One region of the Nonomuraea sp. NPDC049637 genome, then DNA from elsewhere that is predicted to be linked to it. Evidence: riboswitches for the same ligand, from Rfam matches in the RefSeq annotation. Region 1 holds a riboswitch; each other region holds the start of a gene.
What was found. A riboswitch is a leader RNA that binds a small molecule or an ion and turns the genes downstream of it on or off. The one in region 1 is predicted to bind thiamine pyrophosphate.
Positions count from the first base shown of each region.

Region 2: linked by a shared signal. The riboswitch ahead of thiC (phosphomethylpyrimidine synthase ThiC) and the one ahead of AB0J71_RS26665 (cytosine permease) in region 1 are both predicted to bind thiamine pyrophosphate.
Region 3: linked by a shared signal. The riboswitch ahead of AB0J71_RS00585 (FAD-dependent oxidoreductase) and the one ahead of AB0J71_RS26665 (cytosine permease) in region 1 are both predicted to bind thiamine pyrophosphate.

Region 1 covers NZ_JBFAOM010000020.1:108,215-111,479, forward strand. The annotation lists gene AB0J71_RS26660 (methylated-DNA--[protein]-cysteine S-methyltransferase) at 1-153, shown strand, start outside; gene AB0J71_RS26665 (cytosine permease) at 139-1,476, opposite strand; TPP riboswitch at 1,467-1,580, opposite strand; gene AB0J71_RS26670 (rhodanese-like domain-containing protein) at 1,632-1,955, opposite strand; gene AB0J71_RS26675 (DNA-formamidopyrimidine glycosylase family protein) at 1,982-2,860, opposite strand; gene AB0J71_RS26680 (TenA family protein) at 2,898-3,265, opposite strand, start outside.
Region 2 covers NZ_JBFAOM010000033.1:79,840-83,104, reverse strand. The annotation lists gene AB0J71_RS34995 (SDR family oxidoreductase) at 1-89, shown strand, start outside; gene thiC (phosphomethylpyrimidine synthase ThiC) at 122-1,600, opposite strand; TPP riboswitch at 1,593-1,705, opposite strand; gene AB0J71_RS34985 (class I SAM-dependent methyltransferase) at 1,741-2,361, shown strand; gene AB0J71_RS34980 (glycoside hydrolase N-terminal domain-containing protein) at 2,611-2,961, opposite strand; gene AB0J71_RS34975 (hypothetical protein) at 3,021-3,265, shown strand, end outside.
Region 3 covers NZ_JBFAOM010000001.1:130,728-133,992, reverse strand. The annotation lists gene AB0J71_RS00595 (thiazole synthase) at 1-417, opposite strand, end outside; gene thiS (sulfur carrier protein ThiS) at 410-610, opposite strand; gene AB0J71_RS00585 (FAD-dependent oxidoreductase) at 607-2,046, opposite strand; TPP riboswitch at 2,036-2,152, opposite strand; gene AB0J71_RS00580 (FAD-dependent oxidoreductase) at 2,205-3,265, shown strand, end outside.

The DNA of each region.
Region 1 (3,265 bases):
GTGGGCAACGCGGTCGGCGCCAACCCCGTGTGCGTGATCGTGCCCTGTCATCGGGTGGTCCGTGAGGACGGCGAGCTCGGCGACTACGCCGGAGGCGTGGCCGCCAAGCAGCACCTGCTCAACGTCGAACGCCGGGCCTCAGCGGGCCGCTGAGCGACGCCGGCCGAGCACGCCGATGACCAGCGTCACCACGGCCGCGACCAGCGCGCCGCCGAGCGCGCCGTTCATCCACGGCTCCCGCGTGAAGCCGACGGCGTCGCGGGCCGACGCCCAGAAGCCGTCCCAGCCCGCGACCGTGGGCGTCGAGGTGGTGAACCAGTAGGCGGCGAAGCCCAGCGCCCACGGCAGCAGCATCAGCCAGCGCGAGGGCGCGTCCTCGGCGGTGTTCCAGCGGGCGGCGCCGCCGAGCACGAAGTAGTCGACGGCCAGCACCGCGAACATCGGCACGAACACCGCGCCGATCACCCCGAGGAACGCGCCGTAGGAGGTGACGTCCACGACCAGGGCGATCGCGGTGGTGAGCACGCCGATCGCGGTGGAGACGATCCGGCGGTCGACCTTCGGCATCAGGTTCTGCAGCGAGACGGTGGTGGAGTAGACGTTGGCGAAGGACTGGTCGGTCTCGCGCAGCACCAGGATGCCGAAGAACAGCGCGCCCAGCGGCGCCGCGACGAACGGCTGGAAGACGACCATGCCGTCGGCCGCGACCGCCTGGGCGCCCGCGATGGCCACCGCGTACACGCCGAGGGCCAGGCAGGCCACCTGGGCGACGGTGTAGCCGCCGACGACCCCGGTGAAGGCGGCCCTGCTGGAACGCGAGTGCCTGGCGAAGTCGGCGGCCATCGGCACCCACGACACCGACAGGGCGATGACGTAGTCGACGGCCGGGGCGAAGGCCGTCCACGACCCGCCCGCGTACGTCGGCGCCTCGCCCAGGAACGACACGGTGAACCAGATCAGCGACACGATCACGCCGGCGGTCACGTACCGGCGCAGCAGCCTGATCGATCCGAGCGGCCAGACGGCGAGCGCGGTGGTCAGCACCCCCGCCACCACCACCCACACCTGGTACGGGACGCTCCCGAAGATCGCGTTCGCGGCCTTGGCGATCACCCAGAGCTCGAAGGCCCCCCAGCCGAGCATCTGCACGATGTTCAGCACGGACGGGACGTACGACATCTTCGCCCCGAACAGCCCGCGCAGCAGCACCATCGCCGGCCGCCCGGTCTGCGTGCCGGGGATGGCCGACAGGCCGACCATGGCCGTGCCGATGAGGCTGCCGACCACGGCGGCCGTGAGCGCGGCCACCAGGCTGAGCGGCGCGTTGCCCAGAGGGTCGATCAGGACGAGCGCGCCGGAGAAGCCGAGGAGGCTGACACCGAGGTTGGCCCAGAGCGCGCCCTGGTCGAGGACGCCGAGGGTCTTGGGGGGCGCGCCGTCAAGGGTCAGCGGAACTTCGTCGACGACATGCGTCATCGCACACTCCCTACGCCGGCATTACCCGGACAGGTTCAGGCGGTCGGCAGCGGCTGTGTTGCTGCCCTCTCAGCCCGGCACCCCGAGCTCCCGCGACTATGCAGTTGGCGCCCTCATCATGCCTCAATGGCGGCGGAACCGCCACAGTGGGGCATTCAGGCCACGAAAGGATCCTGCCCGGTCTCGCTGACCATCGGACGGCGCGCGAACTCCCACGACTGCATGCCGCCGCCCACGTTGACGGCGTCGCGCCCGAGCTGGTTGAGCCACGCCGTGACCTGCATCGACCGGCCGCCGACCCGGCACACCACGTAGACCGTGCGGTCGGCGGGCACCTCCTCGACCCGGCCCTGGATCTGCGACATCGGGATGTGCACGGCCTCGGGGGCGTGGCCGGCGAGCCATTCGTCCTGCTCGCGGACGTCGAGCAGGTAGGCGTTGTCGGGAACGGCGGTGACGTCGATCTCTGGAACGGTCATGCCTCCATCATCCCGCGCCTGGGACCCTACTTGAGCAGGCGCGACATCCGCCGGTCGGCCAGCGGCTTGCCGCCCGTCTGGCAGGTCGGGCAGTACTGGAGCGCGGAGTCGGCGAAGGACACCTCGCGGATGGTGTCGCCGCACACGTCGCACGGCTGGCCGGCCCGGTTGTGCACGCGCAGCCCGGACTTCTTCTCCGCCTTGAGGTCTTTGGCGGCCAGCCCGTGCGCCCGTTCGACGGCGTCGCGCAACGTCGTCACGATGGCCTCGTGCAGGTCGGCGATCTGCGCGTCGGTCAGCGTCGCGGCGATCTTGAACGGTGACATCCTCGCCGCGTGCAGCACCTCGTCGGAGTAGGCGTTGCCGATGCCCGCGATCACCTTCTGGTCGCGCAGCAGCCCCTTGATCTGGGTGCGGTTGCCGCCGACGATGCGCTTGAGCGCCTCGACGGTGAAGGCGTCGTCGAGCGGGTCGGGGCCCAGGGCGGCGACGCCGGGCACGTCCTCCGGTTTGTCGGTGACGTAGACGGCCAGCCGTTTCTGCGTGCCGGCCTCGGTCAGCTCGAACCCGGGGGCCAGGCCGTCGTCGTCGGGCGCCAGCCGTACGCGGACGGCCAGCGGCCCCTTGCCCGGCCGCACCGGCCGCGCGCCGGTCAGGTCGTCGCGCCAGCGCAGCCAGCCGGCGCGGGCCAGATGGATGATCAGGTGCAGGCCGTCGCAGTCGAGGTCGATGAACTTGCCGTGCCTCGACACGCCCGTGACGGTGAGCCCGCCGAGCGCGGTGACCGGCGGGTCGAACGTCTTGAGCGCCTGGAAGCCGACGACGTCTACGCCGGCGATCGAGCGGCCGACCGCCCGCTCGCGCAGGAAGTTGGTGAGCGACTCCACCTCGGGAAGTTCCGGCATGCCCCCAGGGTATGGCGCGTACCGGACCGGCACGCGACTACGGCACGTCCCAGAAGGCGAGCTCGTGTGCCATGCCCTCGGCAAACAGCGCCTCCGCCCGTACGGGGTCGGGGTCGGCCTCGTCGATCATCTGCCCGATCCGTACGGTCAGCGCCGCGAACGCCGGGTCGGCGTAGGTGTCCACCCAGGCCCGGTAGCGCGGCTCGGCGGGCGGGTTCTCGGCGAGGATCTTCCCAAGACTCGAATATCCCCACATACACGGATAAAGCGCCGCCAGCCCCTCCCCGTACGACCCCGCCGCCTTCAGCAGGAACGCCGTGTACGCCGCACACGCCGGCCCCTTCACCGCATTGTCCAGATCGGCCCCGAACTCCGCCGACAACGACCGATGCAGACGCAGTTCGT
Region 2 (3,265 bases), on a different contig from region 1:
CGTACGTGTTCTTCGCCGCCGACCGGCTGTCCTCGTACTACACGGGCGAGGTGCTGGCCCCGATCGGCGGCGAGACGCTCCCGGGCTGACCGCGCGGGCCGGCCCCCGGGCTTCACGAAAATCAGAGGTAGATCGAGCCGCCCTTCCCGAGGAACTCGGCCGCCTTGTCCGCCATGCCCGCCCGCACCTCGTGGCTGAGCTTCATCGAGCAGAACTTCGGGCCGCACATCGAGCAGAAGTGCGCGGTCTTGGCGGGTGCGGCCGGCAGGGTCTCGTCGTGGAAGGCGCGGGCGGTGTCCGGGTCGAGCGACAGGTCGAACTGGTCCTCCCAGCGGAACTCGAACCGGGCGTCCGACAGGGCGTCGTCCCACGCCTGGGCCTGCGGGTGCCCCTTGGCCAGGTCCGCCGCGTGCGCCGCGATCTTGTACGTGATCACGCCGGTCTTGACGTCGTCGCGGTTGGGCAGGCCGAGGTGCTCCTTGGGGGTGACGTAGCAGAGCATGGCGGTGCCGTACCAGGCGATCATGGCGGCGCCGATGCCCGAGGTGATGTGGTCGTAGCCGGGGGCGATGTCGGTGACGAGCGGGCCGAGGGTGTAGAAGGGCACGTCGTCGCAGAGCTCGCGCTGCAGGTCGACGTTCTCCTTGATCTTGTGCATGGGCACGTGGCCGGGGCCCTCGATCATCACCTGCACGTCGTGCGCATGTGCGATCTTGGTCAGCTCGCCCAGGGTGCGCAGCTCGGCGAACTGGGCCTCGTCGTTGGCGTCCGCGATCGACCCGGGGCGCAGCCCGTCGCCCAGCGAGAACGTCACGTCGTAGCGGGCCAGCAGGGCGCACATCTCGTCGAAGTGCTCGTACAGGAAGCTCTCGCGGTGGTGGGCCAGGCACCAGGCGGCCATGATCGAGCCCCCGCGCGAGACGATCCCGGTCTTGCGGCGGGCGGTCAGCGGGACGTGCGCCAGCCGCACGCCCGCGTGCACCGTCACGTAGTCGACGCCCTGCTCGCACTGCTCGATCAGGGTGTCGCGGTAGACCTCCCACGACAGCGCCTCCGGACGCCCGCCCACCTTCTCCAGCGCCTGGTAGACGGGCACGGTCCCGACCGGGACGGGCGAGCTGCGGATGATCTGCTCGCGGGTCTCGTGGATGTTCGGCCCGGTGGACAGGTCCATGACGGTGTCGGCGCCCCACCGGGTGGCCCACGTCATCTTCTCGACCTCCTCCTCGATCGAGGAGGTGACGGCGGAGTTGCCGATGTTGGCGTTGATCTTTACCAGGAAGTTCCGGCCGATCGCCATCGGCTCGGACTCGGGATGGTTGACGTTGGCGGGGATGACCGCCCGCCCGGCCGCGACCTCCTGCCGGACGAACTCGGGGGTCATACCCTCCCGGACGGCCACGAACTCCATCTCCTTGGTCACCAAGCCGCGCCGCGCGGCGCCGAGCTGGGTGACCGGCGACCCCCACGCCGAGCGGTCGGTGCGCGACGGCCCCGAGGTGTCGTAGAGCCGCACCGACGTGCCGTTCGACAGCCTGACCTCGCGCATCGGCACCTGAAGGTCACCGATGTGGATCTTGGAAAAGCGCGCGTCGCTCATCGCGCAAACTCCCTTCGCCGGCATTATCCGGAGCAGGTTCTGGCGGTCGGCGGCTGACAGCCGTCCTCTCAGCCCGGTCCGCACCGGGCTCCCGCGTTGGTCACCGCGATCATAACCCCGCGCGTGGCAGGATCAAGGGGATGTCTGATCCCATTGCGCACACGACCGCCACCTACGACCGCATCGCGCGCCAGTACGACGAGCAGGTCGCCGATCCGTCACCCTCCGTCGCGGGCTTCCGCGACCGGTTCGTCTCAGCCCTGCCCGCCGGAGCCACGGTCGCCGACCTGGGATGCGGCCCGGGGCGCGAGTCGGCCTGGTTCGCCGGACGCGGCCTGACCACCGTGGCCGTGGACCTGTCGCTCGAGATGGCCAGGCTCGCCACCGGGCGCGGCGTGCCCACCGTCCTGGGCGATCTGCGGCGGCCGCCGCTGTCGCCGGCGTCCCTGGACGGCGTCTGGTCGGCCGCGGCCCTCGTGCACGTGCCGTCCGAGCAGACCAAGGCGACGCTGCGCGCCTGGCACGCGGCGCTGCGCCCCGGCGGGGTGCTCGCGCTGATCACCGCCCTGGGCGACAACGAGGGCTGGGAGCCGGTGCCGTACCGGACGGAGTACGAGCGCTGGTTCGTCCACCGCGACGCGGGCGACCTGCTCGCGGTGCTGGACGCGGCCGGGTTCGCGGTCGCCTGGCACGAGACGAACGTCACCCACCGCACGTGGTTCAGCGTGCTGGCGACAGCGCGCAGCTCCCCCCTGCCCTAGTCCCAGGTCGAGCTCTCCCCTGGCCTGGTCTCCAGGTCGAGCTTTCCTCTGGCCTGGTCTCCAGGGCGAGTGCGAACCCGGGGCCGCGCAGCCGCGCGGTCCCGCCGCGCGCCGACACCGGCCTGACCTCGACTGGCACGCCGTCCGCCCAGGTCAGCCGTCCGGCCTCGGCCGTCATCTCGTCCTCACCGCCGTCATGCGCAATGCCAATGCGCAACATGAACCCCACCGGTCCCGGAAGTCGCGCCGTCAGCCTGCCGACGATGGCGTGCGCCGGGTAGGAGGCGAAATTCCCCGTGCTGTAGGACGGGTTTCCCAGGATCGCGGCCACCTCGCGGCCACCTCCTCCGGCGCCATCGAACCCCGCTCGTCGATGACCCGCCGCACGCCGCCCGGAGCGCCGGGACGGTCCGTCGGCCAGTTGCCGGATCCGCCGGGCTCCGCGCTGCCCGGACCGCCGGTCCGCAACGGCTTCTCGTCGAGCTGGACGCGCTCGGTCGCAAGCGCCCCGAACACGCACGCGCCGAGCGCTCTGTTGCCGATCGGCAGGACGTGTCCTTCCCAACCGGGGGCGGGCTCGTCGCACCGGAGCGTCAGCATGGCGATCACCCCAAGGTTTGGCGATCGCCCCTGGCGGTACGGACTCCCTCAGGGGAACTATGATGAAGATCGCCGCTGTGGCCGCGATCGTGGCTCTCACCACGATCGGACCGGCTGCCGCCTCTGGGGACGGCATCGAGCAGCAGGAAGTGAGCAAGCAGCAATACCGGACGCTGACCGCCCAGTGCCGCTACGCCGACACACAGGCCCTGCGCCAGAAGTGCAGGCAGGCGGTCAAGGACAACTACCGTATCGGCCGGCGCAACCGTTCACTCGACTGCCGGACGTACTCCGGCGTGACGGT
Region 3 (3,265 bases), on a different contig from region 1:
CCGCGCCAGCGCCGGGTCGTCGCCGATGTACGGCAGCACCACGAACCCATCGGCCACCAGCCGCTCGGCCGCGTCGAAGGTCTCGATCGGGTCGGGCAGCAGCGTGCGCTCGTCGGAGATGACCTCGAGCTTGACCCAGTTCGTCCCCAGCGCCTCGCGGGCCAGCCGGGCCGTCAGCACGGCGTCGCCCGCGGTGAAGCAGCCCGCGGTGTTCGGCAGCACCTTGATGTCGCGGCGGCGCAGCACGTCGAGGACCGAGCCGCGGGCGCCGGGGTCGAGCCGCCGCATGGCCACCGTGGTCAGCTCGGTTCCCGAGGCGACCAGGGCCTGGTCGAGCACGTCCAGAGAGGGCGCGCCGCCGGTGCCCATGATGAGCCGGGAGGCGAACTTCTCCCCGGCGATGATCAGCTCATCCACCCTGCACCGCCGTCAGCACCTCGACGCGGTCGCGGTCGCCGAGCGCCGTCGTCTCCCACGAGCTCCGCGTGACCACCTCGTCGTTCACGGCCACGGCCACGCCGGTGGTGGCCGTGGTCAGCGTCCGTACGGCCTGGGCCACGGTGGTGCCGTCGGCCACCTCGTGCGCGGCGCCGTTGATCGTCACAATCATGAAATATCCCGAAATCTCGCGGGCGAGCACAGCGCGGCCAGCTCGCCCTCCTCACCCGTCAGAATCCCCGCGCCCGCCGAAAGCCCCGCGCCCGCCGAAAGCCCCGCGCCCGTCGAAAGCCCCGCCGGCTGGGCCGTCGTCGTCGCGGGCGGGGGCGTCGCGGGCGGTGTCAGCACCGCCGCCGTGACCAGGGCGGCCGTGAGGGGGGCCAGCAGCACCCCGCCCCGATGGTGGCCGGTCGCCAGCACCAGCCCCGGCGCCTCGCCCGCCCCGATGATCGGCAGGTTGTCGGGGGTGCCCGGACGCAGCCCGGCGACCACGTCGGCGACCTCCAGCTCGGTGACGCCCGGCACCAGCTCCCTGGCGTCGCGCAGCAGCTCGTAGAGCCCGCCCGCGGTCACCCGGGTGTCGAACCCCAGCTCCTCCTGGGTCGCCCCGAGCACCAGCTCGCCGTCGCCCCTGGGGACGAGGTAGACGGGCGTGCCGTGCACCGTCCCGCGTACGCACCGCCCGAGCAGCGGCTGCGCCGAGCGCAACCGCATGATCTGCCCCTTGACCGGCCGGACGGGCACGTCGGCCAGCTCCCCGCTCCACGCCCCGGCGGCCAGCACCACCCGCTCGGCCGCGATCTCCCGCACCGCCGGCTCAGGCTGACCGGGCACGGGCTCAAGCCGCACCCCCGTCACAGCGCCGCCGGTCCCGGAACTGCTCCAAGGGCTGGTCCCAGCGCCTGCCACGGCGTCGGGAACGGCGTCGCCGTCGCACAGCAGTCCGGTCACCCGCGCCCGCACCACGGGCACGCCCAGCCGGTCGAGCGCGCCCAGCAGCGCCGCCGTGACCCGGCGCGGATCGACCCAGGCGTCACCGGGGGCCAGCAGCCCCCCGCGCACCGAAGGGGCCAGCATGGGCTCCAGACGGCGGCACTCGCGCCCGGTCAGCCGCTCGACCCGCAGCCCCAGCTTGTCCATGAACGCCGCCAGGTCGTCGAGCGCCGCGAGGTCGTCGGCCCCGAAGGCGACGTCGAGCGTGCCGTCGGCGCGCAGGTCGAGCGCCCGGCCGCCAGCCCCCTCCGGCCCGATCATCCCGAACGCGCCCCCGAACGCCTCCCCGGCCCTCGCCCCGGCCCCGCCACCGGGACCGCCGCTCAGCCCCGTGCCGAGACCTGCCCCAGAACCCGCACCGAAGTCCGGGCCGAGACCAGCGTCGGCGGCCAGCTCGGCGGCGAAGGACGGCCACCGCCGGAGCGAGGCGGCCCCCAGCCGCAGCAGCGGCTCCTCGGTGTAGGCGACCTCGCTGACGGGCGCCAGCATCCCGGCCGCCGCGTAGGACGCCCCGCGCCCCGGGGCCGGGTCGACCACCGTGACGGGCAGCCCCTCGCGGGCCAGCCGCCAGGCGATCGACAACCCGACGACCCCGCCGCCCACGATCACATTCATCCGCGCTCCCTTCGCCGGCATGATCCGGATCAGGTGTCTTGCGGTCGAAGGCCCGCTCAAGCCTTCCTCTCAGCCCGGTGACGGCCGGACTCCCGCGCGTCTTGCGCCTCCAGCCTACGGCCTCGGCGCGACGTGCCGGCACCGCCCCCGTTATGGTCATGAACGTGAACCATGTCGTAGTGGTGGGAGCGGGCCTGGCCGGGCTGCGCAGCGCGGAGGCGCTGCGCGGGCGCGGCTTCACCGGACGGATCACGCTGATCGGCCAGGAGCGCCATCGGCCCTACGACCGTCCGCCGTTGTCCAAGGCCGTCCTGTCCGGCGCGGCCGACTCCAGCTTCCTGGAGGCCGACCTCGACGCGCTGGAGGTCGACTTCTGGCCGGGCGTCACCGCCAAGGCGCTGCGCGAGGGCGTCGTGGAGACGACCGAGGGCGAGCTCGGCTACGACGGCCTGGTGATCGCCACCGGCACCGAGCCGATCACCGTGCCCGGCGACGGCCCCCAGCACGTCCTGCGCACCCTCGACGACGCCCACGAGCTGCGCGCCGGCCTGGTGGCCGGGGCCCACGTGGCGATCATCGGCGCCGGCTGGATCGGCGCCGAGGTCGCCACCGCCGCGCGCAAGGCCGGCTGCTCGGTGACCGTGATCGAGGCCGGCCCCGCCCCGCTGGCCAACGCCGTGGGCCCGGAGATCGGCGCCCGCACCCGACACTGGTACGACGGCATCGACCTGCGCCTGAACACCATGGTCGACGAGGTGGACGAGGGCGGCGTGCGGCTGGTGGGCGGCGAGTTCGTCCAGGCGCACGTGGTCGTCACGGGCATCGGCGTGCGCCCGGCCGTCGAATGGCTGGCCGGCTCCGACATCGACCTGCACAACGGCGTCGTCACCGACGAGCACCTGCGCACGTCCATGCCGAACGTGGTCGCCGCCGGAGACTGCGCGGCCTGGTGGTCGCGCCGCTACGGCGTCCGCCTGCGCGTCGAGCACTGGGACACCGCGCTCGGCTCGCCCGAGGTCGCCGCCGCGACCCTGCTGGGGGAGGAGGCCGTCTACGACCCGGCGCCCTACTTCTGGTCCGAGCAGTTCGGCCACATGGTCCAGTACATCGGCCACCACCCCTCCGGCGACCGCCTGCTCTACCGGGGCGAGCCCGAGGGCAAGTGGTCGGCCGTCTGGCTGACCTCCGGCGACACCCTCGCCGCCGTGCTCGCCGTCGA